2 regions of the Rhodoferax sp. LS1R11 genome follow, and region 2 is predicted to be linked to the other one. Evidence: riboswitches for the same ligand, from Rfam matches in the RefSeq annotation. Region 2 holds a riboswitch; the other holds the start of a gene.
What was found. A riboswitch is a leader RNA that binds a small molecule or an ion and turns the genes downstream of it on or off. The one in region 2 is predicted to bind glycine.
Positions count from the first base shown of each region.

Region 1: another riboswitch for glycine. It lies ahead of AC097N_RS11705 (D-amino acid dehydrogenase); the one in region 2 lies ahead of gcvT (glycine cleavage system aminomethyltransferase GcvT).

Region 1 covers NZ_JBWMAW010000008.1:148,677-156,925, forward strand. Annotated here, with positions in the region: gene AC097N_RS11680 (carboxyl transferase domain-containing protein) at 1-515, opposite strand, end outside; gene AC097N_RS11685 (AraC family transcriptional regulator ligand-binding domain-containing protein) at 649-1,695, shown strand; gene AC097N_RS11690 (HAD family hydrolase) at 2,237-2,896, opposite strand; gene AC097N_RS11695 (patatin-like phospholipase family protein) at 2,962-4,353, opposite strand; gene AC097N_RS11700 (rhodanese-like domain-containing protein) at 4,367-4,789, opposite strand; glycine riboswitch at 4,864-4,963, shown strand; glycine riboswitch at 4,964-5,076, shown strand; gene AC097N_RS11705 (D-amino acid dehydrogenase) at 5,131-6,399, shown strand; gene AC097N_RS11710 (acyl-CoA dehydrogenase family protein) at 6,416-7,546, opposite strand; gene AC097N_RS11715 (acetyl-CoA C-acyltransferase) at 7,631-8,249, opposite strand, start outside.
Region 2 covers NZ_JBWMAW010000004.1:277,462-285,710, reverse strand. Annotated here, with positions in the region: gene AC097N_RS07980 (L-serine ammonia-lyase) at 1-835, opposite strand, end outside; gene gcvP (aminomethyl-transferring glycine dehydrogenase) at 872-3,784, opposite strand; gene gcvH (glycine cleavage system protein GcvH) at 3,799-4,170, opposite strand; gene gcvT (glycine cleavage system aminomethyltransferase GcvT) at 4,210-5,382, opposite strand; glycine riboswitch at 5,441-5,586, opposite strand; glycine riboswitch at 5,607-5,709, opposite strand; gene AC097N_RS07960 (DUF1294 domain-containing protein) at 5,764-6,381, opposite strand; gene AC097N_RS07955 (electron transfer flavoprotein-ubiquinone oxidoreductase) at 6,533-8,224, opposite strand.

The sequences.
Region 1 (8,249 bases), on a different contig from region 2:
AAGATGCGTCCGAAATGGTCGCGGTCCGGAAACACCTCGTCCTGGTTCGGCAAATTGGCACCGCCCGAGTCCACCAGGTAGATACAGGGCAGGCGGTTTTGCTGCGCCACCTCTTGCGCCCGCAAGTGCTTCTTGACCGTGAGCGGGTAGTAAGTGCCGCCTTTGACCGTGGCGTCGTTGCACACAATCATGCAGTCCACGCCGCTCACCCGGCCAATGCCCACAATGACACCCGCGCAGGGCGCGCTGTCGGAGCCATCACGGTCGGGGTACATGCCCATGGCAGCCAACGGCGACAGCTCCAGAAACGGCGTGCCGGGGTCCAGCAGCATCTGCACCCGGTCCCGCGGCAACAGCTTGCCGCGACCGGTGTGCTTGGCGCGGGCGGCGTCGCCGCCACCCAAGGCCACCTTGGCAATCTGGACGTTGAGGTCATCTACCAGCGCCTGCATGGCGGTGGCATTGGCCTGGAAATCGGCAGAGCGGGCGTTGAGTTTGGTATCAAGAACGGACATGGGGTTCTCTCTGAAGTTCAATAACGGCAGCGGGTTGGTGCGCCATTGTGTACCCCGAAGCATAGAAGCGCCAGGGAATTTCCGGATGCCTCACAGGTTGCAAATCGTGCCATATGGAAAGATACTCTGAGCCATGCCAACGTCCACACCTGCCTCCCTCAACACGACCATCCGTGACCCAACGGGCATTGCCGCGACACCCATTGCATTTGTGGGCGCCATTATGGAGGCCTATGCACGTCAGGGAAAAAGCCCTGAACAGGCCCTCGCGCTGGCACAAATCACGCCACCCAGCCTGATGAATCCGGCATCGCGCATCACCGCCGCGCAAATGGAACGCATCTCCGGTGCCGCCATGCAGGAGTTGGACGACGAGGCGCTGGGCTGGTTCAGCCGCCGCCTGCCCTGGGGCAGCTACGGCATGCTGGTGCGCGCCTCCATCAGCGCGCCCACGCTGGGCGTGGCGCTGCAACGCTGGTGCCGCCACCACCGGCTGATTGCCGACGACATCACCTGCCAACTCAGCGTGACCGGCGACCAGGCCAGGCTGGCCATCACCGAGCACCGCGACTTGGGCACCCTGCGCGAGTTTTGCCTGGTCTCGGTGCTGCGCAACGTCCATGGCGTGGCCTGCTGGCTGATTGACTCACGCATCCCGCTGAAAAGCGCGCAGTTTCCGTATGCCGCACCGCCCCACGCCGAGGTGTACGGCGTGCTGTTCTCCAGCCCCACCGCGTTTGACACCTCACCGGCAGGCATCTGCTTCGATGCGCGCTACCTGGCCTTGCCACTGCGGCGCGACGAACACGCGTTGCAGCAGATGCTGCAACGCGCCCTGCCGTTGACCGTGCGCCAGTACCGGCGCGACCGCCTGCTGGTGCAGCGCGTGCGCCAGGCGCTGGTGGCCCACCCGGCGGACACCCACAGCGCCGACGACCTGGCCACCCTGCTGCATGTGTCGCCCCGCACCCTGCACCGCCAGTTGAAAGACGAAGGCGCCTCCCTGCAGGCGCTGAAAGACGACGTGCGCCAGAGCCGTGCGCGCGAGTTGCTGCTGCGTACCGCACGGCCGGTCAAACAAGTGGCGCAGGCGGCGGGGTTTCAGAATGAAAAAAGTTTTATCCGGGCGTTCAAGAGCTGGACAGGAAAGTCTCCGGCGGAGTTCCGGCGCTTGGGTTGAGTCATTTCCCTCCCGCGCCCTAGCACAACTCGCCCACCCGACACTGCACAAATTTTGTGGATAACTTTGTGCAGCAGCCCCGGAACAACCGTGCCAAAGCCTTGTCTGGCGCGGCCTGCAGCACGGTGCCTGCGAAACAGGCAGGGGTCCATGGCGAGGGCAAATGAGTTGAAAAAAAGTTCATGCACATGTTTTGTGGATAACTTTGTGGAGCACCGCAGGGAAAACAAGCCAATTCCCCATCTGGCAGTGCTTTCAACGCAGTGCCTACTAAATAGGCAGCAGGTATAAGTCACAAAACAAGTGCTTTCAAGCTCTATTTACATAACAGAAAGTTCGCTTGAAACCGGGCCCAAGACCTATTTTTTCAAACCAATTTGAAAATACAAAGAAGCTGCCTGGCCCCATGGCGCAGTGATGAAAGCATTTCTTTTCTCATGCACAGCTTCTGTGGATAAGTTTGTGTACCAGCGCCGGGACAACCCGCCAAAGCCTGATCTGGCGCGGGCTGCAACACGGTGCCTGCCAAACAGGCACTCGGTCAAAGAGCGGCCAGCAAGGCAGGCAAGTCACCCATATGGCCGAACAATTGAGCCGCGCCGGCCGCCAACAGCGCAGGCCCATTCGCCGGAATCGGGCAGTACGCCCACACCGTGGCGCCCGCCGCCACGCCGGCCGTGGTGCCCACCGTGGTGTCCTCGATCACCAGGCACTGGTGGCCTGGCGCATTCAGGTGACGCGCGGCGGCCAGGTAGACGTCGGGCGCAGGTTTGGAGCGTGGCATCTCGTGGCCGCTGAACACCCGACCGGTGAAGAACGCCATCAAACCCACCTGGGTCAGCTGCATTTCCACCTTGAACCGGTCCGCCCCCGAGGCGCAGGCAATGCGCTGGCCGGTGTGGCGGTGCGCCGCCTGCACGGCCGCGTCGGCGCCCGCGATGATCTCCAGGCGCTGCGTTAACTCATGGTTGCGGCGGGTGTAAAAGAGCTGCATCCACGCGTCGGTGAGCGGCTGGCCGGTGTGCGCTTCAATCGCCACGCGCTCGTCACGCACCGACTTGCCGACAAAGAAGCGCATGCACTCCGGCGCTGTCATGGCCCAGCCGCGCTCCTCCAGCATGTCACGCAGGACGGCATTGACAATGGGCTCGCTGTCCACCAGCACGCCATCACAGTCAAACAGGATTGCTTCAAATTTCATAGCATGCTCCGCAAGTTCCATATGGGCTACAGCCCGTTTTTGTTAAAAATATTGGACAAATGACTTCAGGGTGCTGGTCGCTCGCCGCCCAGGGACTGCACCAGTGCCTTGAATTCGGGGGACTGCTGCAGGATGTTGCTCCCCGCCTCAATCAGACGGCTCACGTCCGCACCCGGAATGGAGAACGCCGTGGGAATCTGGAGCAGCCCGCGGCGCCCCAGCGGCTCGGGCGCATCCCGCAGGTTGACGTTGACCACATGAATCTGGGCCTCCGGCGCAAACGAATCGGCGCCGTCGGCCGTGGCGCGGCGCAGTTCACGCCGCCACGCTTGAGCGGTGTCGCTCAGCAGACCCAGCGTTTCCTGTGTGGCCCGCGCGCCGGAGCCAAACAGCAGCGCATCCACCACCTGCGAGGTGCGGGGCACGGTGTCGCTGTCATCAATGCGCTCGGACGGGTCGCGCTCGGCATTCACCGCAATGATCACCAGCTTTTCGATGGCGATTTTGGACGAGCGCCGCACGCTGTCGCGGATGCCGCCGTCGGCCAGCGAGCGGTCCAGCAGGCTGCGCAGGCCCAGGTTGTCGGCCAGGCCACCATCCACCAGGTGGATGTAGGGGCGGACTTTGGCATCCAGGTAGGTGCGCTGGTTGTCTTTGAGCAAGCGCACGCGGTAGTCGCTGGTGGACGAACCGGCAACCTCCCGCGGAGGGCTCGGGCAGTTGGCGTTGTGGTTTTTCAGGGTCATCGGGCTCAGCGCGATCGGCACCGCGGACGAAGCGGCCACGGCAAACGACAGCGGCACACTGGCCAGGTCCGAGCAAATCAGCGCAAACTGGTTCCAGGTGAACTCAAAGCTGGAGCCCAGCGACAGGTCGGTGGCCGAAATCAGCAGGCGCGGCTGGCCGGCGCGGGTGCCCAGATCACCGAAGGTCTTGCCTTCATACAGCGCGTCCAGCCGCTGCGCGAGCAGGTTGCTGCGGCCAAACCAGGGCGACGACAGGTCATGCAGGCGGCCAGGGTGCAGCATGTCGTTGATGAGCGTGTTCTGGAAGTTTTGCCGCAGGTAGGCAGACTCGAAAGTCGAGAAGGTCTTCTCGCCAAAAGCCGCGTAGTAGGCCGCAATGATGCTGCCGCCCGAGACGCCACTGATGACGTCCAGCTCGTCGAGCAGCGCAAATTCGCGCTCATGCCAGCGTACCCGCGTCTGGCGCAAGGCATCGAGCACGCCGTAGCCAAACGCCGCAGCACGCGCACCGCCGCCCGACATGGTGACCACCATCACCATCGAGCGCTCGTCGGCCGCCGGGGCATCCGGCGGCGCGGCTGGCAACGCACGCGCCTGCGGCTGCATCGGCAGGTTTTGCCAGGGGTGCAAACTGGAACACGCCCCGAGCAGGGCGACCGCTGCCGCCGCCATGCCGCAGCGCACCGGACGCATCAACACGTCAATTCCCATGGCCCGCCCCGCCTCAGGGTTTGGTTTGGCGCCGGGCCTTTTGGGCTTCAAGCGTTTCGGTGGGGGCGCCCTGTTTGACCCACTCGGCATACCCACCGTCAACGTGCGCCACGTTGGTCATGCCCATGTCCTGCAAGGCTTTGGTCGCCAGAGCGCTGCGCCAGCCCGCGCCGCAGAACAGGATGAACTCTTTGGACTCGTCGGCGAACAAGGGCTTGTGGTACGGCGAGGCCGGGTCCACCCAGAATTCGAGCATGCCGCGCGGCGCATGAAAAGCGCCCACCACGGTGCCCTCGGCCAGTTCACGGATGTCACGGATATCCACGATCTGCGTCCTGGGGTCGTTCAGGCGGGCCTGAACCTCGGGCACCGAATAGGTCGTGACCTGGGCCATGGCCTCATCGACGAGTTGCTGGTAGCCTTTGGTGATGGGCATGGGGTGCTCCTGGTTGTCGCGATGGAAAAAATGGGCTGACCAGCGAGGGCCACCGCCGCAGTGACATAATCCCGTCCATGATATCGGGAGAGTCTTGAAGCAGTCTCCCTGCATACAAGCGCCGAAGGAGCAACCGCCCCGGAATCTCTCAGGCACAAGAACCGGTATCAGTTCAGCAAACACTCTGAAGAGTGACCGGAGCTAGTCTTCCGGTCCACCGCAGGAGCAAGCGCCCACCGTCCACGGACGGGGTGTGAATCTCTCAGGTCCAAAACAGAGGGGGCGACGGTGTCGAATGTCCGACGCCGTCCCAACCCCCGACTCTTTTTTGGATCTTCCTCATGAAAAAAATAGCTGTTATCGGCGGTGGCATCACGGGCATCACCACCGCGTATGCGTTGGCCAGGCGTGGTTTTACGGTCACCCTGTTTGAGAAACACCGCTATGCCGCGATGGAAACCTCATTTGCCAACGGCGGACAACTCTCGGCCTCCAACGCCGAGGTCTGGAACCACTGGTCCACGATTGTCAAAGGCCTCAAGTGGATGCTCACCCATGACGCGCCCCTGCTGGTGAACCCCAAGCCCAGCTGGCACAAGATATCGTGGTTTGCCGAGTTCATTGCCGCCATGCCGCACTACGAGAAAAACACCATCGAGACGGTGCGCCTGTCGATGGCGGCGCGCGATCACCTGTTTGCCTGGGCGGCACAGGAAGGCATCGACTTTGACCACCAACGCGAAGGCATTCTGCACATCTACCGCGACAAGGCCGGCTTTGACCACGCGGGCAAGGTGTCGCAGATGCTGGCCAAAGGCGGCCTGCAACGCCAGGCGGTCACGCCTGCCGAAATGCGCGCCATTGAACCCACACTGGCTGGCGAGTACTACGGTGGCTATTTCACGCCCAGCGACTCCACGGGTGATATTCACAAATTCACCGCCGGGCTGGCCGCTGCGGCAGAGCGGCTGGGTGTGCGCACGCTGTATGGCCAGGACATCCGCTCGGTGCGCAGCGATGGCAAGCAGGTCACCCTGACCACCGGGGACGGCGCCCACGCCGACACGCTGGTGTTTGACGGCGTGGTGGTGTGCGCAGGCACGGCCAGCCGCGCGTTGGCCGCGCAACTGGGCGACCGGGTCAACATCTACCCGGTCAAGGGTTATTCCATCACCGTCAATCTGCTGGACGCGCAAAGCCAGACCTCGGCCCCGATGGTGAGTTTGCTGGACGACGCCACCAAGCTGGTGACCAGCCGCCTGGGGCAGGACCGCCTGCGCGTGGCGGGCACGGCCGAGTTCAACGGCATGAACCGCGACATTCGCGCCGACCGCATTCGCCCGCTGGTGGAATGGGTGCAGCAATGTTTTCCGGGGGTACGCACCGACAGTGTGGTGCCCTGGGCCGGTCTGCGCCCCATGATGCCCAACATGCTGCCGCGCGTGGGGCGGGGCCGTTCGCCCTGTGTGTTTTACAACACCGGCCACGGCCATCTGGGCTGGACACTCTCGGCCATGACGGCCGACATGATTGGCAACCTGGTGGACAACAGCCTGGGCGCCAAGGCACTGCCCGCCTCCCTGCCCGGCCGCACGCCGGTCTCGGCCTGAGTCACCGGCAGGCGGGTCAGGCCAGCGCGCGCTGGATGATGATTTTCTGCACGTCGCTGGTGCCTTCGTAAATCTGGCACACGCGCACGTCGCGGTAAATGCGCTCGACCGGAAAGTCGCTCACGTAGCCGTAGCCGCCCAGCGTCTGGATGGCGACGCTGCAAACCTTCTCGGCTATCTCGCTGGCAAACAGCTTGGCCATGGCGGCTTCTTTGAGGCACGGACGCCCCGCGTCCCGCAGCGCGGCGGCGTGCCAGATGAGCTGGCGCGCCGCTTCCAACTGCGTCGCGCAGTCGGCCAACCTGAAACCGACCGCCTGGTGGTTGAAGATGGCCGTGCCAAAGCTCTGGCGCTCCTTGGCGTAGGCCAGCGCCACCTCAAAGGCGCTGCGCGCCATGCCCACACTTTGCGCGGCAATGCCGATGCGCCCGCCCTCCAAGGCACCCAGCGCGATTCGGTACCCCTCGCCTTCCGCCCCAATCAGGTTTTCGGCGGGGATGCGGCAGTTGTCAAAATTGATCTGCGCGGTGTCGCTGCTGTGCTGGCCGAGCTTGTCTTCCAGCCGCGCCACCACGTAGCCCGGCGCGTGGGTGGGCACCAGAAAAGCACTCATGCCCTTCTTGCCCGCGCCCTTGTCGGTCACGGCAATGACGATGGCTACATCGCCATTTTTGCCGCTGGTGATGAACTGCTTGACGCCGTTGATGACGTATTCGTCACCGTCCTTGACCGCCGTGGTGCGCAGGCTGGAGGCATCGGAGCCCACATGCGGCTCGGTCAGGCAGAAGGCGCCCAGCATCTGGCCCTGGGCCAGCGGGGTCAGCCACTGCTTCTTCTGCGCTGCGTTGCCATAACGCATCAGGATGGCGTTGACCGGGCAGTTGGTCACGCTGATGGCGGTACTGGTGCCGCCGTCACCGGCGGCGATTTCCTCCAGCACCAGGGCCACCGTCAGGTAGTCCATGTTGGCGCCACCGAACTCCTCGGGCACGCAAATGCCGTAGGCGCCCAACTGGGCCAGGCCCTGGTGGGCCGCCTTGGGAAAATGATGTTCCTTGTCCCACTTCGCGGCGTTCGGCCACAACTCCGCTTGGGCAAAATCGCGCACGGCGTCGCGGATCATTTCCTGGTCTGGGGTCAGCAACATGGGTCAGGCCCGAGGGCATCCGTTCAAAATTTATAAGAAATCGGGCGCTAGCCCAGATACAACGTGCGCTAGCAGCTATCTAATTTATAGCATTTCCAGCGCCACAGCCGTGCCTTCGCCCCCGCCAATGCACAGGGTGGCGACGCCTTTTTTGAGGCCACGGGCCTGCAGCGCGTACATCAGGGTGACCATGATGCGGGCGCCGGACGCGCCAATCGGGTGGCCCAGCGCGCAGGCGCCGCCGTTCACGTTCACGATGTCATGGCTCAGGTTCAGGTCATGCATCAGCGCCATCGGCACCACGGCAAAGGCTTCGTTGACTTCCCACAGGTCCACATCTTTCACGGCCCAACCGGCTTTGGCCAGTGCCTTGTTCACGGCGCCCACTGGCGCGGTGGCGAACCAGTTGGGTTCTTGCGCGTGCACGGCGTGGCTCACGATTTTGGCCAGCGGCTTGAGCCCCAACCTGGCAGCGGTGGACGCGCGCATCATCACCAGCGCGGCCGCGCCGTCGCTGATGCTGGAGCTGCTGGCGGCGGTGATCGTCCCGTCTTTTTTGAACGCGGGCTTGAGGGTCGGGATTTTTTCCAGCTTGACCTTGCCGGGCGCCTCATCGGTGGCAATCACCGTGTCACCGGCACGGCCCTTGACCGTCACGGGTGTGATTTCAGCCGCAAACGCACCTGATGTCGTCGCGGCTTGT
Region 2 (8,249 bases):
CCGCCAGTGCGTAGAGGTTCACCCAGTCCATCACCTGCAACGGGTCACGCAGGGCTTGCTCGGGGTTGGCGGTCAGCGCCTGCAACAGCGGCTTGGCGCGACGTTTGACCTTGAAGCCGCCAGGCAGCACGCCGTCGGTCGCGCAGCCACGTTTGACGCAGTCCTGCATCACCTGCCAGATGCGCAACAGGCCTGCGTCAATCTCGGCATCGCTGCGCCAATGTTGCTCGTTGCGCCGCATGATTTGCGCGATGCTCAGACCGTGTTGCGCGGTGAGCTGCAATAGCGCGTCGCCGCTGGTGTAGGGCAGCGGCAGCACCGTAGCGTCAGGTGCGATCGCCTTTTGGCGCGTGCCGTCGGCCGCCACTTCGTCACTCACGATGAAGCCGCCGCCCACCGAGTAATACACCCGCTGTTCCAGCTCCTGGCCCGCGGCGTCCAGCGCTACAAAGCGCATGCCGTTGGCATGAAAGGGGAGCGGTGCCCGCATGAAAAGCAGGTCGTCTTTCTCATGGAAGGCAATGCGGTGCGAGCCTGCCAATGCAAGTTGCTGGCTGCTGCGCACCTGCGCCAGCAGTGCGGGGATGTGGTCTACCTCCACCGTGTCGGGCTCATGGCCTGACAGGCCCAGCAGCACCGCCACATCGCTGGCGTGGCCCTTGCCGGTGGCGCCCAGTGAGCCGTGCAACCAGCAGCGCACCGTGGCCGTTTGCGCCAGCAAGCCGCTGTGCTGCAACCGCGCCACAAACTGTCGTGCCGCGCGCATGGGGCCCACGGTGTGCGAGCTGCTGGGGCCAATGCCAATCTTGAACAGGTCAAAAACAGAGACTGCCACGGGTGTTCTCCTGAAGTGCCGTCCTGAGGTCCTGCTTTAACTCGTTGCGTATTCCGTCAAAGGAACGCACGAGCAGAACAGGTTGCGGTCGCCATAGACGTTGTCCACCCGGCCTACGGGGGGCCAGTACTTGACCTGCTTGAGGGTGGCCAGCGGAAAGCCGCCCACCTCGCGGGAGTAGGGGTGGTCCCACTCGGCACCCATCAGGGACGCGGCCGTGTGTGGTGCGTGCTTGAGCGGGTTGTTGTCTTGCGGCCACTCGCCACGCTCGACCTTGGCAATCTCTTCGCGGATGGCAATCATGGCGTTGATGAAGCGGTCCAGCTCGTCCAGGGTTTCGCTCTCGGTCGGTTCGACCATCAAGGTGCCGGCCACCGGGAAGCTCAGCGTGGGGGCGTGAAAACCATAGTCCATCAACCGCTTGGCCACGTCTTCGGCCGAGATGCCGTTGGCGCCGCCACTGCTTTCCTTCAAGGGGCGCAGGTCCAGAATGCACTCGTGTGCCACATGGCCGTTGGCGCTGGCGTACAGCGTGGGGTAGTGGTCTTTCAGGCGGGCGCTGATGTAGTTGGCGCTCAAAATCGCCACCTCGGTGGCGGCTTGCAGGCCTTCAGGGCCCATCATGCGGCAATACATCCAGCTGATCGGCAGCACCGCCGCGTTGCCCAAAGGCGCGGCAGAGATGGCGCCAACGCCCTTGCTGGGCAGGCCGCCGGTCACGTGGCCTGGCAGGTAGGGCACGAGGTCAGCCACCACACACACAGGGCCCACACCGGGACCGCCGCCGCCGTGCGGAATGCAGAAGGTCTTGTGCAGGTTCAGGTGGCTCACGTCACCGCCAAACTCGCCGGGGGCGGCCACGCCGACCAGCGCGTTCATGTTGGCGCCGTCCACGTAAACGCGGCCACCGTGGGCGTGCACCATCGCGCAGAGTTCTTTCACGCTGGTTTCGAACACGCCGTGCGTGCTGGGGTAGGTGATCATCACTGCCGCCAGATGTTTGCTGTACTGCTCGCATTTGGCTTGCAGGTCCGCCATGTCCACATTGCCCTGCGCGTCGCAGGCGGTCACCACCACGTCGAGGCCTGCCATGTGGGCGCTGGCCGGGTTGGTGCCGTGCGCGCTGGCGGGAATCAGGCAGATATGGCGATGGCCCTGGCCATGGGCTTCATGAAAGGCCTTGATCACCAGCAAACCGGCATATTCGCCTTGCGAACCGGCGTTGGGCTGCAGGCTGATGCCCGCGTAACCGGTGGCCTGGCACAGCCAGGCGCGCAGCTGTTCATCAAGTTCTTTGTAGCCTTGCAACTGGTCGTGCGGCGCAAACGGGTGGATGTTGGCGAACTCGGGCCAGGTGATGGGAATCATCTCGCTGGTGGCGTTGAGCTTCATGGTGCAGCTGCCCAGCGGAATCATGCTGCGGTCCAGTGCCAGGTCTTTGTCGCTCAGGCGGCGGATGTAGCGCAACATGCCGGTTTCGCTGTGGTGTGTGTTGAACACCGGGTGCGTCAAATAGCTGCTGGTGCGGCGCAACCCGGTGGGGATCAGCGACTCAATGCCTTTGTCGAAAGCGGCCACTTCAGGCAGGGCCTGGCAGTCTTTGGCGAAAAAGCTCCAAACCTGCTCGATGTCGGCACGCGTGGTGGTCTCGTCCAGCGAGATACAGAGGTACTCTTTGAAGTAAATACGCAGGTTAGCCCCCGCCGCCTGTGCGCGGGCAGCTATTGAATTAGTAGCATCTCCGGTTTTGACCGTGAGCGTGTCAAAAGCACTGGTGTGGCTCAGCGTGCAGCCCATTTGTGTCAGGCCGCGGGCCAGGATGGCGGTGAAGGCGGCCACGCGCTGGGCGATGCGCTTCAGACCCTGCGGGCCGTGGTAGACCGCGTACATGCTGGCCACGACGGCGGGCAACACCTGTGCGGTGCAGATGTTGGAGGTGGCCTTCTCGCGGCGAATGTGTTGTTCGCGCGTTTGCAGCGCCAGCCGGTAAGTGGGGTTGCCATGCGAGTCCACGCTCACACCCACCAGACGGCCGGGCATGGAGCGTTTGAATTCATCACGGCACGCCAGGTAAGCGGCGTGTGGGCCGCCGTTGCACAGGGGCATGCCAAAGCGCTGGGTGGTGCCCACTACGATGTCGGCATTCCACTCGCCGGGCGGCACCAGCAGGGTAAGCGCCAGCAGGTCGGCGGCCACGATGAAAGCGGCCTGTTTGGCGTGGACCGTTGCCACATCAGCACGCAGGTCGTCAACTCGCCCGCTGGTGGACGGGTATTGCGCCAGCACCGCAAAGTAATCGCGGTTGGCCAGCAGGTCATTCCACTCGGGGCCCGACATAGCGATGAGTACTTCAATGCCCAAGGGCGCGGCGCGGGTCTGAATGACCTCAATCGTTTGCGGATGGCAGTCGCCGGCCACGATGAAGGTCTTGCTTTTGCTCTTGACGCTGCGCTTGGCCAGCGTCATGGCTTCGGCGGCGGCCGTGGCTTCGTCCAGCATCGAGGCATTGGCCATGGGCATGCCGGTCAGGTCGGTGATCATGGTCTGGAAGTTCACCAACGCCTCCATGCGGCCCTGGCTGATCTCGGCCTGGTAGGGCGTGTAAGCGGTGTACCAGGCCGGGTTTTCCAGAATGTTGCGCAGAATCACGCCGGGCGTGTGGGTGTCGTAATAGCCCTGGCCGATGTAGTTTTTGAAAATTTTGTTCTTCGATGCAATCGCCTTCAGTTCGGCCAGCGCTGCGGCCTCGGTGATGGCCGCAGGAATGGCCATCTGGCTGTGGCGCGCAATCGAGCGCGGCACGATGCCGTCAATCAGCTCGCGCCGTGAGCTTGACCCCACGACCTGCAGCATCAAGACCTCATCGGCTTCGTCCACGCCAATGTGGCGGGCCAAAAATTCAGAAGCGTTTTCCAGCTCGCTCAAGGGTTTGGCGGATTGCATCAACATGAAAATTTCCTAAATCAGGCGTTGGCAGAAAAACTGGTGTAGCCGGTTTCGTCCATCAGGGCGTCCAGCTCGGCGGGGTTGGCCAGTTTGACCTTGAAGAACCAGCCCGCGCCCAGCGGGTCGGAGTTGGCCAGGGCCGGGTCGGCGCGCAGGGCCTCGTTCACCTCGGTGATTTCACCGGTCACGGGCATGTACACGTCGGCCGCAGCTTTCACCGACTCCACCACACCGGCGATGTCCTTGGCGGCAAAGGTGGCGCCCACTTCGGGCAGGTCCACAAACACCACATCGCCGAGGGCGTCTTGCGCGTGGTGGGTGATGCCCACGGTGGCGGTGTCGCCATCAATCTTGAGCCATTCGTGGTCGGGGGTGTACTTGATCGTCATGGGGTTCTCCAAAAATGAGATGTCAAAGAAATTTAAAACTTAACCGCGGTAATACCGTGTGGGTACAAACGGCATGGCGACCACTTCCATGGGCACCGGTTTGCCACGCACGATGGCGTTGATTTTCACACCCGGCACGGCGAACTCGGACGCCACGTAGCCCATGGCCACCGGCTTGTCGATGGTGGGCCCCAGCAGGCCGCTGGTGACTTCGCCAATCTTGTTGCCTTGGGTGTCTTGCAGCTCGGTGTGGTCGCGCACAGGAATGCGCTCCAGTGCCATCAGGCCCACACGCTTTTTAGTGCCTTTTAGGCCTGTAGCCCCCGTACTATCTACGAGAGCTGCTAGTATTTTTGTAGCGCCCGGGAAGCCGCCTGCGCGGGCGCCACCGGTGCGGCGCATCTTCTGCATGGCCCAGTTCAGGCTGGCTTCCACGGGGGTGGTGGTGGTGTCGATGTCATTGCCGTACAGGCACAGACCCGCCTCCAGGCGCAACGAGTTGCGGGCACCCAGACCCACCGGTTTGACTTCGGCTTGTGCCAGCAGGGCGCGGGCCAGCGCGTCGGCGTGGTCGTTGTGGACGGAAATCTCAAACCCGTCTTCGCCGGTGTAGCCGCTGCGCGTCAAAAATACGTCAAATTTCTGCGTGCCGGTGTCTACCGCGAAGTTGCCTCCGGTCATGAACACCAGCTTCTCCACGCCGGGCGCCAGGCGCGAGAGGGCTGTTACCGCCTGCGGGCCTTGCAGCGCCAGCAGCGCCATCTCCGGCATCGGAATGACCTGGCAGCGCGTGCCGATGTGGGCCTGAATGTGGGCGATGTCACCCACCTTGCAGGCGCCGTTGACGATGACAAAAATCTCGTTGTTGCCCCGGTTGAAGAACATCAGGTCGTCGATGATGCCGCCGTCCTCATTGAGCAGCAGACCATAGCGCTGCTTGCCCACCGCCAGGTCGATCACGTCCACGGGCATCAGGCTTTCCAGGGCGGCTGCAGCGTCGGGCCCGACCAGACGCAACTGGCCCATGTGGGAGACGTCAAACAGACCGGCGGCAGTGCGCGTGTGGTGGTGTTCGGCCATCAGGCCGCTGGGGTATTGCACCGGCATGGCGTAACCGGCAAACGGCACCATGCGGGCGCCCAGCTCCAGGTGCAAGGCGTTGAGGGGTGTGGTCAACAGGGCGGAAGCAGGGGGCGCGGAGGTCTGGGACATGGCGGTTTCTCGGAGGGCAAGTCAAAAACTCGGCGCCCGCAAGCTGCGTACGCCAAGTGCTGCCCCCGCTGTCCGCTTTACCTGAGAGATTCGCCGGGCCTGCGTGCACCTGTTGCCAGGCAAAAGGTGCGCAGACTGCGGGTTGCTCCTTCGGTGGGCTGCTGGCCATGTGTGGGCAAGCAACCTCTCTCCAGTGGGGTTTCGTCAAAGGCCCTTCGGCCATTCAACGTTGGTCAGTCCTTTTGCCTGAGCGTTCAGACTGCTGCAATCAGCGGTCCTGCGCCTTCGGCGGTCTTCTCGGGGAAAACTCTCTCCTGACCGGATGGGATTCTAAACGAGGTGGGCGGAGGGGGTAAGACAGGCTCTCTTGTTCGCTCGGACTTACTTCAATAGCAACCAGCCACCCAACCATGGTGAGCTTAAGGCAGCGAATCCCATGACATTGAGTAAAACAGTGCCCCAAAATGCCGAGCGAAACGATGCCTTGGTGGATTTGTGACGCAAAAACTGTTGCGCAATGATTCCACCGGGCCAACCTCCGATAAGGCCCAGCATCAACAGCGAACTCTCTTTCGTTCGCCATCGGCCTGTTGCCGCGGCTGACTTGTCGGCGGCGTATGCAATAAAGCAAGCGACACTGAGGAGCAGATACGCGGTCGCGACCATACGCGGTATTGGCCAGAAAACAGCCAAAACCAAATAGAAAGCCATGAAGGCCGGAACGGCAAATAGCGTAGCACCGCCCCATTCGGCCGTTCTATTTCGGACGCGAGGTCGAATGGCCTGACTCGCACTTTGAAGTTGAACATTCTTTGCGCGCTTTTTGCCTTCGCGGTTGAGTTCAACCTCAAATGTCACGCGTTGATTCAACGAGGGACGACCCGCACGAGCCGGGAGGGCTGTGGTGTGTAGAAATATTTCCTGTCCGCCTTGGGCGGTTTCGATGAAGCCGAATGCACGGTCTTCGTTCCAGGATTTGACAATACCTTCGAATCGCATATAAATTAAAAGTGATGTGTGACACACAAATTTTAAGAGGCGAAACTGTATGAGTCGCTCTACATAGACATTCCAGAATGTCTTGGAAATCCATCAAACAGAAAACAAAACGGGGCCAAATGGCCCCGTTTTATTTACCAGTAATCTCGCGTCACATCCCCGCGTAATTCGGCCCCCCGCCGCCCTCCGGCGTCACCCACACAATGTTCTGCGTCGGGTCCTTGATGTCGCAGGTCTTGCAGTGCACACAGTTCTGCGCGTTGATCTGCAGGCGGTCCGTGTTGTCGTCGTTCTTCACGAACTCGTACACGCCCGCCGGGCAGTAGCGGGCTTCCGGGCCGGCATATTTGGCTAGGTTGATCGACACGGGAACCGATGCATCTTTCAGCGTCAAATGCGAAGGCTGCTGTTCTTCATGGTTGGTGTTGCTGATGAACACGCTGGAGAGGCGGTCAAAGGTGAGTTTGCCGTCCGGCTTGGGATAAATGATGGGTTTGCACTCGGCTGCGGGCTTCAGGTAGGCGTGGTCCGGCTTGTCGCGGCGAATCGTCCAGGGGATGTTGCCGCGCAGGACGAATTGCTCAAACCCGTTCATGAGGGTGCCCACGGTCAGGCCGTGCTTGAACCAGTTTTTGAAGTTGCGGTCTTTGTTGAGCTCGGTGTGCAGCCAGCTCTTCTCGAACGCTTCGGGGTAGGCACTCAGTTCGTCGTGCTGGCGTCCTGCGACCACGGCGTCATAGGCCGCTTCAGCGGCCAGCATGCCGGTCTTGATGGCAGCGTGGCTGCCTTTGATGCGTCCCACGTTCAGGTAACCCGCATTGCAGCCGATCAGGCAGCCACCGGGGAATACGGTCTTGGGCAGGGCATTGATGCCACTGGCATTGATGGCGCGTGCGCCATAGGACAGGCGCTTGGCTGTGACTTCGCCTTTGTCGTTCTCGAAGTAGTAGCGCACGTTGGGGTGGGTCTTCCAGCGCTGGAATTCTTCAAACGGGCTCAGGTACGGGTTGCTGTAGCCCAAGCCGGTGACAAAGCCCACGGCAACCTTGTTGCCTTCCATGTGGTACAGAAAGGCGCCGCCGTAGGTGTCGCTTTCCATGGGCCAGCCGGCGGTGTGCATCACAAAGCCAGGCTTGTGGCGGCTGGGGTCAATCTCCCACAACTCTTTGATGCCGAGGCCAAAGCTTTGCGGGTCACGCCCTTCGTCCAGTTTGTACCTGGCAATCAGTTGCTTGCCCAGGTGACCGCGTGCGCCTTCGGCAAAAACGGTGTACTTGCCCAGCAGCTCCATACCCAGCTGGAAGCTCTCCATCGGTTCGCCGTCTTTGCCCACACCCATGTTGCCGGTGGCGACGCCTTTGACGGAACCGTCGTCGTTGTAGAGCACTTCAGCGGCGGTGAAGCCGGGGAAGATTTCAACGCCCAGCGCTTCCGCCTGCTCGGCCAGCCATTGGGTCACCGCACCCAGGCTGATGATGTAGTTGCCGTGGTTGTGCGCGAAGGGCGGCAGCACCATGTTGGGCACACGAAAACCCGATTTCTCACCCAGGAAAACATAGGCGTCGTCGGTCACCGGTTGGTTCAGCGGCGCACCGCGTTGTTTCCAGTCGGGAATCAGTTCGGTCAGGGCCTTGGGGTCCATGATGGCGCCCGACAAGATGTGGGCGCCGGGCTCGGAGCCTTTTTCGAGCACCACGATCGAGAGGTCGGTTCCTTTTTCAGCGGCCAACTGCTTGAGGCGGATGGCCGTGGCCAGGCCACCGGGGCCGCCGCCGACCACGACCACGTCGTATTCCATCGCTTCACGGGGGCCGAACTGGGTCAAGATTTCCTGGTTTGTCATCGTGTGTCTCGTTTGAGGGGGTCGC